DNA from 3 places in the Nonomuraea sp. NPDC050328 genome. Region 1 is predicted to be linked to each of the others. Evidence: riboswitches for the same ligand, from Rfam matches in the RefSeq annotation. Region 1 holds a riboswitch; each other region holds the start of a gene.
What was found. Region 1 has a riboswitch for glycine ahead of gcvP (aminomethyl-transferring glycine dehydrogenase). Riboswitches for the same ligand answer to the same signal wherever they lie in the genome.

Region 1 (4,524 bases):
GCGCCGGCACGTGGAGTTCTACCGCCACCCCGGCGGCCGCTTCACCGTCCGTGACGTGGGCAGCCTCAACGGCACCTACGTCAACCGGGAGCGCATCGAGGAGGTGCCGCTGCACTCGGGGGACGAGGTCCAGATCGGCAAGTTCAGGCTGGTGTTCCTCTCTCGATGAGCGCGCAGGCGGCTCGCTCGCACATGAGCATCGGCGAGGTCCTCGCCCTGCTCAAGTCCGAGTTTCCAGACGTCACCATCTCCAAGATCCGTTTTCTGGAGGGGGAGGGGCTGATCGAGCCGGACCGCAGCCCCTCCGGTTACCGCAAGTTCACCCACCTGCACGTCGAACAGCTCCGCTTCATCCTGCGCGAGCAGCGTGACCACTACCTGCCGCTGCGCGTCATCAAGGACAAGATGCTGGAGGAGCTGTCCCGGCCGCGTGCCGTACCGGACAGCAAGGAGGTACGGCTCAGCCGCGACGAGCTGCTGGAGGCGGCCGGGCTGACCGAGGAGGCGCTGGCGGAGCTGGAGGACTACGGCCTGCTGGCGCCGGTCGCCCGGCGCTACGACGAGGAGGCGCTCCAGATCGCGCGGACGGTCGGGGCGCTGGCCCGTTTCGGTCTGCACGCCCGCCACCTGCGGGCGGTCAAGGCGGCGGCCGAGCGCGAGTGCGGCCTGGTCGAGCAGACCGTGGCCCCGGTGCTGAAGCGGCGCGCCCCCGGAGCGATCGGCGAGGCCCACGAGAACGCCCGCGAGCTGACCGGCCTGCTGCTGGATCTGCACGCGGCCCTGCTGCGCTCCGGCGTCCGGTCGGTGCTGGGCGGCTGAGGCATCGGGCACATTCCGGGCCTTGCGGGTGTTACGTTGGAAGAGCCTGTCGCTCGCTTTTCAGTCGCCATTTCGGATTTCGGAGCAGCCCGTGGTGCAGATGGAAGTAGTGGGCGTTCGCGTTGAAATGCCCACCAATCAGCCGATCGTTCTGCTCAAGGAGGCGAGTGGTGACCGATTCCTGCCTATTTGGATAGGAATGACAGAAGCGCAGGCGATCGCGCTCGCCTCCGCGGAGGAGCCGCCGCCCAGGCCGCTCACCCACGACCTGTTCCGCGACGTGCTCAGCGCCCTCGGCGTCAGCCTGCGCGCGGTCAACATCGTCGCCCTGCGTGACGGCATCTTCTTCGCCGACCTGGTCTTCTCCAACGGCGTCGAGGTCAGCGCCCGCCCGTCCGACTCCATCGCCCTCGCCCTGCGCACCGGAGCGCGCATCTACGCCAGCGAGGAAGTCGTCCAGGAAGCCGGTGTCGTCATCCCCGACGACCAGGAGGACGAGGTGGAGAAGTTCAGGGAGTTCCTTGACCAGATCACGCCCGAGGACTTCGGCCGCGCGGGGTAGCTATATAAGAGCATTTACGCTTCACGACTCGCCGGGGCGGATCGTTGACTGAGCATGGTCACGGTCCTACGGTGCAAGTGAAACCCGCGGTCGCCCGAAGAACCCCCAGATCAGGCCGCGGGATGAGAGAAAGCCGGAGGTCCGCGTGGCGGTCAGCAGCGGCGAGGGAAACAGGGCCGGCCAGGAAGATCCGGCCCGGCGCGAGGACGCGCGCCAGCGTGCCGGTGAACAGGGGCTGCTCTTTGACCAAGAGCCCGCCTCCCAGCCTGGCAACCTCGGCTACCGCGGCCCTACGGCCTGTGCGGCGGCCGGCATCACCTACAGGCAGCTCGACTACTGGGCGCGCACGGGTCTGGTGGAGCCGACGATAAGAGCCGCGCACGGCTCGGGCTCCCAGCGCCTGTACAGCTTCCGCGACATCCTGGTGCTCAAGGTGGTCAAGCGGCTGCTCGACACCGGAGTCTCGCTCCAGCAGATCCGCACGGCCGTGCAGCACCTGCGCGACCGCGGCGTGGCCGACCTGGCCCAGATCACGCTGATGAGCGACGGGGTGAGCGTCTACGAGTGCACCTCCGCCGACGAGGTCATCGACCTGCTCCAGGGCGGTCAGGGCGTGTTCGGCATCGCGCTGGGCCGCGTGTGGCGGGAAGTCGAGGGATCGCTCGCGGAGCTGCCGGGGGAACCCACGGCGGCCGAGGACGGCAACGCCTCGGCCGGCCACCCGGCTGACGAACTCGCGCAGCGCCGACGTGCGCGGAGGATTGGCTGAGGGTAATCTGGGCAGCGAAGCTTTCGACCCCGTGCGGGAGAGTCCCCAGCAACTGTGGGGCGCCGAAGGAGCAACCCTCCCCGGAATCTCTCAGGCACCCGGTACCGCTCGGGCGAGGCGACTCTGGAAAGCAGGCGCGCCCGCCAGGCGCGTCTCACCGACGGTGAAAGCTCCCTCGGGAGTGAAGCTCTCAGGTTGCGATGACAGAGGGGGAGACTCGGCACCCGCCTGCGCGCTGTCTCCAGGAGGCACCCTTCATGTCTGAGCTTTTCTCCAGCCGTCACATCGGCCCGTCCGACGCCGAGCAGCAGCGCATGCTGGAGGCCGTGGGCTTCGAGTCCGTCGCGGATCTGGTCGCGGTAGCCGTACCGGAAGCGATCCGGGCCAAGGACGCGCTCAAGCTGCCCGCCGCGGCGAGCGAGATCGAGGTCATCGGCGAACTGCGCGCCCTGGCCGATCGCAACCAGGTCCTGACCAGCATGATCGGCCTGGGCTACTACGACACGGTCACCCCGGCGGTCATCCGCCGCAACCTGCTGGAGAACCCGGGCTGGTACACCGCCTACACGCCCTACCAGCCGGAGATCTCGCAGGGCCGCCTCGAGGCGCTGCTCAACTTCCAGACCGTGGTCTCCGACCTCACCGGCCTCGACGTCGCGGGCGCCTCCCTGCTGGACGAGGGGACGGCCGCCGCCGAGGCGATGACCCTGGCCCGCCGGGCCGGCAAGGCCAAGAGCAACGTCTTCGTGGTCGACAACGACGTGCTGCCGCAGACCAAGGCGGTGCTGGCCACCCGCGCCGAGCCGCTCGGCATCGAGCTGGTCTTCCAGCGCCTCGACCAGGAGCTGCCGGAGTGCTTCGGCGTGCTGGTCCAGTACCCCGGCGCCACCGGCGCCGTGCGTGACTTCCGCGCCGTGGCCGAGCGGGCCCACGAGCTCGGCGCGCAGGTCGTCGCCGCCGCCGACCTGCTGGCCCTGACCCTCATCGCCTCGCCCGGCTCGCTCGGCGCCGACATCGCGATCGGCTCCTCGCAGCGCTTCGGCGTGCCGTTCGGCTTCGGCGGCCCGCACGCCGCCTACATGGCCGTGCGCGAGGGCCTGCAGCGGCAGATGCCCGGCCGCCTGGTGGGCGTCTCGGTCGACACCGACGGCGACCCGGCCTACCGGCTGGCCCTGCAGACCCGCGAGCAGCACATCCGCCGCGAGAAGGCCACCAGCAACATCTGCACCGCGCAGGTGCTCCTGGCCGTCATCGCCGGCATGTACGCCGTCTACCACGGCCCCGAGGGGCTGCGCCGGATCGCCTCGCGCGTGCACGCCCAGGCCGCCGCGATCGGCCACGCGCTGTCCGGCGCCGGCGTCCCGGTGACCGAGCACTACTTCGACACCGTCACCGCCTCGGTGCCGGGCAAGGCCGCCGCGGTCGTCGCCGAGGCGCTCTCGCGCGGCGTCAACCTGTGGCAGGTCGACGCCGACCGCGTCACCGTCGCCTGCGACGAGAAGACCGGCCCGGCCGAGGTCGCCAAGGTGCTGGAGTCCTTCTCCGCCGCGCTCGGCCTGCCGATCGAGGCGCCCGCCGCCGGCGAGGAGCTCACCGCGCTGCCCGAGGCGCTGCTGCGCACCGACGACTACCTCACCCACCCGGTCTTCCACACCCACCGCTCCGAGACCTCGATGCTGCGCTACCTGCGCCGGCTCCAGGACAAGGACATCGCGCTCGACCGCTCGATGATCCCGCTGGGCTCGTGCACGATGAAGCTCAACGCCACCACCGAGATGGAGCCGATCACCTGGCCGGAGTTCGCCGGCATCCACCCCTACGCCCCCGAGGAGCAGTCCGAGGGCTACCGGGAGCTGATCGAGACCCTGGAGAGCTGGCTGGCCGAGGTGACCGGCTACGACGCCGTCTCCATCCAGCCCAACGCCGGCTCGCAGGGCGAGTTCGCCGGCCTGTTGGCCATCCGCGCCTACCACCGCGCCAACGGCGACGCTGAGCGCGACGTCTGCCTCATCCCGTCCTCGGCGCACGGCACCAACGCGGCCAGCGCGGTCATGGCCGGCATGCGCGTCGTCGTGGTCGCCTGCGACGATGACGGCAACGTCGACCTGGCCGACCTCGACGCCAAGATCGCCAAGCACGCGGACAAGCTGGCCGCGATCATGGTGACCTACCCGTCCACGCACGGCGTGTACGAGGAGACCATCACCGAGGTCTGCGCCAAGGTCCACGAGGCCGGCGGCCAGGTCTACGTCGACGGCGCCAACCTCAACGCGCTGGTCGGCCTCGCCAAGCCGGGCGAGTTCGGCGCCGACGTGTCCCACCTCAACCTGCACAAGACCTTCTGCATCCCGCACGGCGGCGGCGGCCCCGGCGT
Region 2 (4,524 bases), on a different contig from region 1:
CGGTGCGGCCGAAGGCCTTCTCGTTCTCCATCATCAGCCCGGAGATGGACAGCCCGGTCTCCGAGCACTGGGCGAGCAGCTCGGCCGCGGTGCTGAAGGGGTACGGCAGAGCCGTGTCGTCGGGCTTGATGCGGTCGGCGCCGGTGGCGTTCTCGTCCACGACGAAGCCGCCGCCGACGGAGTAATAGACCTTCTCCCGCAGCACGTCGCCGTTGGCGGCGTAGGCGGTGAAGCGCATGCCGTTGGGGTGGCCCGGCAGCGAGATCTTGCGTTCGAAGACGAGGTCCTCGCCGACGACGAAGGGGATGGTGTGCGTGCCGTACAGGTCGATCTTGCCGGAGGCGCGCATCTGGGCCAGGCGCTCGTCCACGGTGTCGACGTCGACCAGTTCGGGCTTCTCGCCGGACAGGCCCAGGAGCACGGCCTTGTCGCTGCCGTGGCCCTTGCCGGTCAGGCCGAGCGAGCCGTACAGGATGGCTTCGACCCGGGCGACGTCCGGCAGGAGGCCGTCGGCGTCGAGGCCACGGGCGAACTTGTGCGCGGCGGCCATGGGCCCGCCGGTGTGCGAGCTCGACGGACCGATGCCGATCTTGAAGAGGTCGAAGACGCTGATCGCCATTGACTTGCGCCTTTCACGATAAAAGGGGTACCGGGGCTCCGGACGAAGCCCCGGCCGGGAAGATCAGGACTCGCCGGAGGTGAGGGCGGTGTACTCCTCGGCGGACAGCAGGTCCTCCGCGTCGCCCTCCAGGCGGACGCGGAACATCCAGCCCTCGCCGTACGGGTCGCTGTTGACCAGGTCGGGCTTCTCCACGACGGCCTGGTTGACCTCGACCACCTCGCCGCTCACCGGGGCGTAGATCTCGCTCACCGACTTGGTGGACTCCACCTCGCCGATGGAGTCGCCCGCCTCGACGGTGGCGCCGGCCTCGGGAAGCTGCACGTAGACGACGTCACCAAGGGCCTCCGCGGCGTAGGCGGTGACGCCCACGGTCACGGTGCGGCCGTCGTCCAGGCCCGCGACCCACTCGTGCTCTTTGGTGTAGTTCAGGTCGTCAGGGATGTTGCTCACTTGTTCCTCCTGTAGAAAGGCAGCTCAACCAGGTCCATAGGCTCTTGGCTGCCCCGGGTGTCGACGGCTAGGCCGCCGGTGACGCCGGTGTCGACGTAGGCCATCGCGATCGGCTTGCCCAGGGTGGGCGAAGGGGCGCCGCTGGTGACCTCGCCGACGACCTGACCTCCGGCGACGACCGGGAACCCGTGGCGCGGGATCCGGCGGCCCTGGGCGACCAGGCCGACGAGGCGGCGCTTGGGCTCGCTCTCGCGGAGCGGTTCAAGCGCGGCCTTGCCGACGAAGTCGCCGGGCTTGTCGAATTTCACCACTCGGCCGAGGCCGGCGTCGAACGGGGTCAGGTCGGCGCTGAGCTCGTTGCCGTACAGCGGCATGCCGGCTTCGAGGCGGAGGGTGTCGCGGCACGACAGACCTGCGGGAATCATCCCGTACGGCTCGCCCGCCTTCATCAGCTCCTGCCAGAGCGCGACCGCGTCGGCGTTGCGGACGAAGAGCTCGAACCCGTCCTCGCCGGTGTAGCCCGTGCGGGCGATGAGCGCCTCGGCCCCGGCGACCGTGCCGGGCAGGCCGGCGTAGTACTTCAGGCCCGCGAGGTCGGCGTCGGTGAGCTGGGCAAGGATCTCCTGGGCCCGCGGCCCCTGGACGGCGATCAGCGCGTAGGCGTCGGAGCGGTCGTCCACGTCGGCGTCGAACCCGCCGGCCCGGTGGCGGAGCTGCTCGGCGACCATGAGGTAGTTGGAGGCGTTGGCGACGACCATGAACTCCTGGTCGGCCAGCCGGTAGACGATCAGGTCGTCGAGCACGCCGCCCTCGGCGTTGACGATCATCGTGTAGCGGGCGCGGCCCGGGACGAGCGCGGACAGGTGCCCCACCAGGGCGTAGTCCAGCAGCTCGCCGGCCTGCGGCCCGGTCACGTAGATCTCCCCCATGTGGGAGAGGTCGAACAGGCCGGCGGCCTCGCGCACGGCCCGGTGCTCGGCCGACTCGCTCCCGTAGCGCAGCGGCATGAGCCAGCCGGCGAAGTCGGTGAGGGTGGCGCCGAGACTCTCGTGGACGTCTCGCAACGGTGTGGGTCGTGCCATGTGTTCGCACCTCAGAGGCAGGGTCGGATGCCAGGATCCTCCCCCTCTGTCATGATGCCTGAGAGTTTCGCCTGGATGTTTGCCCAGACTTTCACCTTCGGCGAGGCGGCTTTCCCGGCCTGCTTTCCAGAGGTCACCCTGGCCCGTACGGTCCTTTGCCTTGAGAGGTTCGCGGGGAGGGCTTGCTCCTTCAGGGGCCCTGACCGGATGTCAGGGCTCTCTCCCGCACGGGTTCATCGGTGTCGCCTTCAGCCTAGTGGGCGGGACACCCTCTGCGAAACCCGCAAGAACCGCCTGCCGTACCACGAGAAGAAAGGTGGACGAGGGGCGGGCTCCGGCCTGGTCACCCTCAGGCCTGTCGCGCGGCCGCCCGGGTAGCCCCGGTCCCAGCTCGGCCGGCGCGAGCCGTACCCCTCGTCCACCTGCTTGACCGCGTGACCACAAACCCCCAGCCGTGGCCACGCGGGGTTCTCAGATGCGCTGCCAGAGCGCCGGGACGTTCGGCGGCTCCCATCCGGGCAGGGCGGTGTGGCCCTGCAGGCAGCGGTAGCTGACGCCCTGGTAGGTCACCGTGGCGCCGGCCGCGTAGACGGTGTAGGCCGTCCAGGTCGTCTCGCCCCCGCCGCCGCCGACGGTCAGCGAGAAGCTCGCCGAGCGGTCGGAGTTGCCGCGCAGGGTGATCTGGTGGGTCCCGGCCGGGGTGCCGGCCGCGACGGCGATCGTCACGGTGGCGGACTGGCCGGACTGGATCTGGACCGGGCTGAAGGAGACGGTCACGCCGGAGGGGGCGCCGGTGGCGGTCAGGCTGACCGGCTTGGCGTTCCCGCTGGTGACCGTGGTGTTCAGGGTCGCGGTCGTGCTCTGGCCCGGCTGGACGGTGGCCGAGGACGGGCTGACCGCCATCGAGTAGTCGTCACCGGTCGGGGTGCCGACGACCAGCGTGAAGGTCGCCGTCTTGGTGGAGTTGCCGCGCAGGGTGATCGGGTAGGTCCCGGCCGCGGTGCCGGCGCCGGCGGCGACGGTCACGGTGGCGGACTGGCCCGACTGGATCTGCGCCGGGCTGAAGGAGACGGTCACACCGGAGGGGGCGCCGGTGGCGGTCAGGCTGACCGGCTGGGCGCTGCCGCTGGTGATCGTCGTGGAGACGGTGGCGGTGGTGCTCTGGCCGGGCTGGACGGTCGCCGAGGACGGGCTGACCGCCATCGAGAAGTCGTTGCCGGGCTGCGAGGTCACCGCGAGCTGCCACAGGACGTGCGCGGCCGCGTCGGCGTTGCGGTCCAGGGCGGTGGTGTTGACGTTGGCCGGCCAGGTGTCGCACGCCGAGTGGTAGCAGCGGTCGAAGGACTGGTTGGCCTGGCCGCCCCACTTGGCCGCCTGGGCGGCGCTCTTGCGCTCGCTGGCGCCGGTGAAGACGCCGCCGACCCGCACGCCGGCGTTCTTGAACGAGGCGTGGTCGCTGCGGCCGTCGCCGATCCGCTCCGGCTCGGTCTGGATGCCGAGCGTGGCGTAGTAGTCGTTGAACAGGCGCTGCAACTGGGTGTCGTCGTCGTAGACGAAGTAGCCCGGGTTGGGCGAGCCGGTCATGTCGAAGTTGAGGTAGGCCTCGACGCCGGAGGCCCCGCCGTTCTGGACGTAGTACCGCGAGCCGACCAGACCCGACTCCTCGGCGCCCCACCAGCCGAAACGCACGTGCTTGCCGAGCGTCGGCCGCTGGGCGGCGACGGCGAGCGCGACCTCCAGCAGGGAGGCCGAGCCGGTGCCGTTGTCGTTGATGCCGGGGCCGGAGGTGACGCTGTCCAGGTGGGCGCCGAGCATGATGGTCGGGCTGGCGGGTCCCTGGGGCCAGTCGGCGATGAGGTTGCTGCCGCCGCTGAAGTTCTGGACGCGGGTGGTGTACCCGGCGGCGTCGAGCTTGCCCTTGATGTAGTTGAGCGAGGCGGTGTAGCCGGGCCGGCCGGAGGCGCGGTTGCCCCCGTTGGCCTGGGCGATCGACTGGAGCTGGCTCAGGTGCGCGGTGATGCTGCCGAGCGGGATGTCCGGGGCGGCGACCGCGCCCTGAGCGGGAGCGGCGGCCAGCCCGGTCAGCGTGAGCAGGCACGCGACTGCTGACAGAAGTGCTTTCTTCACGGGAAGAGCTCCTAGGAGGGCCCGGCCCCCTCGCGGGGGCCGGGTGCTCGATGGGTCAGAGTCGCTGCCAGAGGGCCGGGACGTTCGGCGGCTCCCAGCCGGGGAGGCTGGTGTGCGCCTGGAGGCACCGGTAGGAGACGCCCTCGTAGGTCACGGTCGCGCCGACCGCGTACGGGGTCCACGTCTGCCAGGTGGTGCCCTGGCTGCCGCCGACGGTCAGGCTGAAGGTGGCCGAGCGGTCCG
Region 3 (4,524 bases), on a different contig from region 1:
CCTGCAGCGCCCGCAGTGCGAGGCGGCCATGGGCGAGGGCGACCTCGACTGGGCCACCGCCGTGGCCGGGGCCGAGCCGGCCGGCTGCGAGTGGGTGGCGGCGACCGATCCGCTCTACATCCTCTACACCTCGGGCACGACCGGCATGCCGAAGGGCATCGTGCGCGACAACGGCGGCCACGCGGTGGCCCTGCACTGGAGCATGGCCGCCGTCTACGACACCGGGCCCGGCGAGGTCTTCTGGGCCGCCTCCGACGTGGGCTGGGTCGTCGGGCACTCCTACATCGTCTACGCGCCGCTGCTGGCCGGCTGCACGACCGTGCTGTACGAGGGCAAGCCGGTCGGCACGCCCGACGCCGGGGCGTTCTGGCGGGTGGCGGGGGAGTACGGCGTCAAGACGCTGTTCACCGCGCCGACCGCGATCCGCGCGATCAAGAAGGAGGACCCGAACGGCGACCTGGTGAAGGACCACGGCCTGCGCTACCTGTTCCTGGCGGGGGAGCGGCTCGACCCGGACACCTACCACTGGGCCTCCGACCTGCTGGGCGTCCCGGTGATCGACCACTGGTGGCAGACCGAGACCGGCTGGCCGGTCGCGGCCAACTGCATGGGACTCGAACCGCTGCCGCCCAAGCCCGGCTCGCCGACCGTGCCGGTGCCCGGCTACGACGTGCGGGTGCTGGACGAGAACGGCGCGGAGTGCCCGCCCGGGGTCGAGGGCGCCATCGTGGTACGGCTGCCGCTGCCGCCGGGCACGCTGCCCACGCTCTACCGCGACCACGACCGCTTCGAGTCGGCCTACCTGGCCCGCTACCCGGGCTACTACCTCACCGGCGACGGCGGCCACCTGGACGCCGACGGCTACCTGTTCGTCATGGGCCGCACCGACGACGTGATCAACGTGGCCGGCCACCGGTTGTCCACCGGGGCGATGGAGGAGGTCGTCGCCACCCACCCCGACGTCGCCGAGTGCGCGGTCATCGGGGTCGCCGACGAGCTCAAGGGGCAGGTCCCGGCCGGCTTCGTGGTGCTCAAGAGCGGGACGGCGCGGCCCGCGGCGGAGATCGAGGCCGAGCTGGTGGCGCTGGTGCGCGAGCGCATCGGCCCGGTCGCGGCCTTCCGGCGGGTCAGCGTGGTCGCCCGGCTGCCCAAGACCCGGTCGGGCAAGATCCTGCGGGGCACGATGCGGGCCATCGCCGACGGCAGGACCTACCGGCCGCCGTCCACGATCGAGGACCCGGGGGTGCTGGCCGAGATCGAGCGGGCGCTCAGGTCCGGCTGAAGGCGGTGTCCCGGTCGTGGGGGGACACCGCCGTCAACCGGAGCAGGATGAACATCGGGGGCGCTGAGCGCGGCGGTGGCCACGCTCCCCGCCCCTGATGTGCTCATGTCCGGATTCCTATCCCCGCTTGGGTCAAGCTAGGGCAGGTGAACGGTCACAGCTCCGGGTAGAGCGGCCTCCGCTGCGCCAGTTCGGCCACCTTGGCCCGCAGCCGGGTGCGCGCGGGCGGGTTGAGCTCGGGGCGCAGCGCTTCGGCGATGACCGCGGCCACCTCGGTGAAGTCCCGGGCGTCGAAGCCGCGGGCGGCCAGCGCGGGGGTGCCGATGCGCAGCCCGGAGCTGACCATCGGCGGGCGCGGGTCGAACGGCACGGCGTTGCGGTTGACCGTGACGCCGATGGAGTGCAGCCGGTCCTCGGCCTGCTTGCCGTCCAGGACCGACTCGCGCAGGTCGACCAGCACCAGGTGCACGTCGGTGCCGCCGGTGACCAGGCGGTGCCCGGCGCCGGTGAGCGTGGCGGCCAGGATGCGGGCGCCCTCCAGCGTGCGCTCCTGCCGCTCGCGGAACTCGGGGGTGGCGGCGAGCTTGAAGGCGACCGCCTTGGCCGCGACGACGTGCTCCAGCGGGCCGCCCTGCTGGCCGGGGAAGACCGCGGAGTCGATCTTCTTGGCCAGCTCGGCGGTGGACAGGATGACGCCGCCGCGCGGGCCGCCGAGCGTCTTGTGCGTGGTCGTGGTGACGACGTCGGCGTGCGGCACCGGGCTGGGGTGCAGCCCGGCGGCGACCAGGCCGGCGAAGTGCGCCATGTCCACCATGAGCCGGGCGCCGACCAGGTCGGCGATCCGGCGGAATTCGGCGAAGTCGAGGTGGCGCGGGTAGGCCGACCAGCCGGCGACGATCAGGGCGGGCCGGTGCTCCAGGGCCAGCTTCTCGACCTCGGCCATGTCCACCCGGTTGTCGCTCTCCGAGACGTGGTAGGCCACGGCGTTGTAGAGCTTGCCGGAGAAGTTGAGCCGCATGCCGTGCGTCAGGTGGCCGCCGTGGGCGAGGTCGAGGCCCAGGATGGTGTCGCCCGGCGTGATCAGCGCGTGCATGGCGGCGGCGTTGGCCTGCGCGCCGGAGTGCGGCTGCACGTTGGCGTGCTCGGCGCCGAACAGCGCCTTGACGCGGTCGATCGCGAGCTGCTCGACGACGTCCACGTGCTCGCAGCCGCCGTAGTAGCGGCGGCCGGGGTAGCCCTCGGCGTACTTGTTGGTGAGGGTGCTGCCCTGCGCCTGCATGACCGCGACCGGCGCGAAGTTCTCGGAGGCGATCATCTCCAGGGTGGTGCGCTGGCGGTCGAGTTCGGCGTCCAGCGCCGCCGCGATCTCGGGGTCGACCGCGGACAGGGGTGCGTCGAGCATGAGGCTCCTCACGTAGCCGTAGGGCCTCCCCCTCTGTCATAGGCCTGAGAGATTCACCGCGCTTGCGTGCGGTTTGCCCCGTGGGCGAGACGCCGGGTGCGCCTCTTTCCAGAGTTCGCCTCCTCCACGCGGTCTTGGGCCTGAGAGTTTCCGGGGAGGTTTGCTCCTTCGGCGTCCACAGCCTGTGGACTCTCCCGCGCGGGATCATGGGCTTATGCAGTTGTCCAGGTCAGGACATGTTGTCCAGGTCAGGACATTAGGTACGGCTCAGCCGTCGTGTCAACAAGTCGCGGATAATCACCGTTGTGTCCCCCCTCTCGCGGCGCGCACTGGCCAGGCTGGGCAGCCTCGCCGCGCTCGGCACGCTGGCCACGCTCCTCCCGGCCCGGCCCGCCCACACGCCCGACGCCACCTTCCCGTTGTTGCGTCGCCGCTGGCGTGAGGTGACGGCGGTGCCGTACGCGGGGAGGGTGGAACAGGCGGCGGCCGGGCACCGGGCGAGCATGCGGCCCGCCCGCGGCGGGCTCTGGGCCGACCTGCCCTACCCGTCGCTCGACGACACGCCCGCGCGGCTGCAGACGATGGCCAGGGCGCACGCGATCACCGGCGATCCCGGCCTGGCCGAGGCGACCGCCGAGGGCCTGGCCCACTACGTGCGGCACGTGTACGCCGAGGGCGCCGAGCCGGTCGGCAACTGGTGGGACTGGGAGATCGGGGTCCCGCGCAAGCTGCTGGACGCCGCCGTGCTCATCGGCTCGCGCGACCGGGCCCTGGCCGAGGCGGTGCGGCACTTCGTGCCGGACAACCGGCTGAGGGCCTACCGGGGGCGGAGCACGGGCGCCAACCGGGTGGACCTGTGCCTGGTCCGGCTGCTGCGCGCGATCGTGGTGGAGGAGCCGGACGAGGTGCGGCGGGCGGCCGAGGCGCTGACGCCGGTCTTCCGCTACGTCGAGAAGGGCGACGGGTTCTACCGCGACGGGTCCTTCCTCCAGCACACGACCATCCCCTACCAGGGCGGCTACGGGGCGGTGCTGCTCTCCGGGGCGGCGATCATGCTGGCGCTGGTGCGCGGCACGCCGTGGGAGGTGGACGGGCGGTTCCTGTTCGACCAGGTGGAGCGCAGCTTCGCGCCCTTCGTGCTGGACGGGCTCTGCATGGACCTGGTCAGCGGCCGGGGGATCGCGCGCCGGCCGTACGGTGACCACCGGCGCGGCCAGGCCATCGCCTCGGCCGTCCTGCTGCTCGGCGAGTCGGCGCCCGCGGCGGAGCGGGCCCGCTGGCGGTCGCTGGTGAAGGGCTGGGCGGAGCGGGGCGGCTACCGGGCGGGGTTCGAGGACCTGCTGGCCGACGCGAGCGTGCCCGCGGCCCCCGAGCCGGTGGGGCACCGGCTGTTCCCGATGAGCGCCCGCGCGGTGCACCGCCGGCCGGGCTGGACCGCGGCGCTCAGCATGTCCTCCTACCGGATCGGGCACTACGAGCACGGCAACGGCGAGAACCTGCGCGGCTGGCACACCGGCTCCGGGATGCTCTACTGGTGGGCCGCCGGGCAGCGCGACCACTACTCCGACTTCTGGCACACCGTCGACCCCTACCGGCTGCCCGGCACGACCGTCTCGACCCGGCGGCTGGCCGACGGGGCGGGCCGCGGCTGGGGCGACACGCGCACGAAGTGGCGCTGGGTGGGCGGGGCGAGCGACGGCTCCTACGCGATCGTGGGGCAGCACCTGGCCGGGCTGGGCAGCACGCTGGAGGCGTTCAAGGCGTGGGTCTTCCTCGACGAGGCGGTGGTCTGCCTGGGGGCGGGCATCACGTGCTCGGACGGGGTGGCCGTGGAGACCGT

Region 2: another riboswitch for glycine. It lies ahead of gcvT (glycine cleavage system aminomethyltransferase GcvT); the one in region 1 lies ahead of gcvP (aminomethyl-transferring glycine dehydrogenase).
Region 3: another riboswitch for glycine. It lies ahead of glyA (serine hydroxymethyltransferase); the one in region 1 lies ahead of gcvP (aminomethyl-transferring glycine dehydrogenase).

The regions. Positions count from the first base shown of each region.
Region 1 is NZ_JBITIW010000003.1:642,022-646,545, reverse strand. It holds gene ACIBG7_RS14495 (FHA domain-containing protein) at 1-169, shown strand, start outside; gene ACIBG7_RS14490 (MerR family transcriptional regulator) at 166-819, shown strand; gene ACIBG7_RS14485 (bifunctional nuclease family protein) at 911-1,381, shown strand; gene ACIBG7_RS14480 (MerR family transcriptional regulator) at 1,527-2,150, shown strand; glycine riboswitch at 2,175-2,267, shown strand; gene gcvP (aminomethyl-transferring glycine dehydrogenase) at 2,408-4,524, shown strand, end outside.
Region 2 is NZ_JBITIW010000001.1:188,226-192,749, reverse strand. It holds gene ACIBG7_RS00825 (L-serine ammonia-lyase) at 1-619, opposite strand, end outside; gene gcvH (glycine cleavage system protein GcvH) at 683-1,072, opposite strand; gene gcvT (glycine cleavage system aminomethyltransferase GcvT) at 1,069-2,154, opposite strand; glycine riboswitch at 2,293-2,390, opposite strand; gene ACIBG7_RS00810 (M28 family peptidase) at 2,626-4,281, opposite strand; gene ACIBG7_RS00805 (M4 family metallopeptidase) at 4,337-4,524, opposite strand, start outside.
Region 3 is NZ_JBITIW010000004.1:197,792-202,315, forward strand. It holds gene ACIBG7_RS17155 (propionyl-CoA synthetase) at 1-1,282, shown strand, start outside; gene glyA (serine hydroxymethyltransferase) at 1,437-2,684, opposite strand; glycine riboswitch at 2,804-2,891, opposite strand; partial or broken gene ACIBG7_RS17165 (polysaccharide lyase 8 family protein) at 3,188-4,489, shown strand.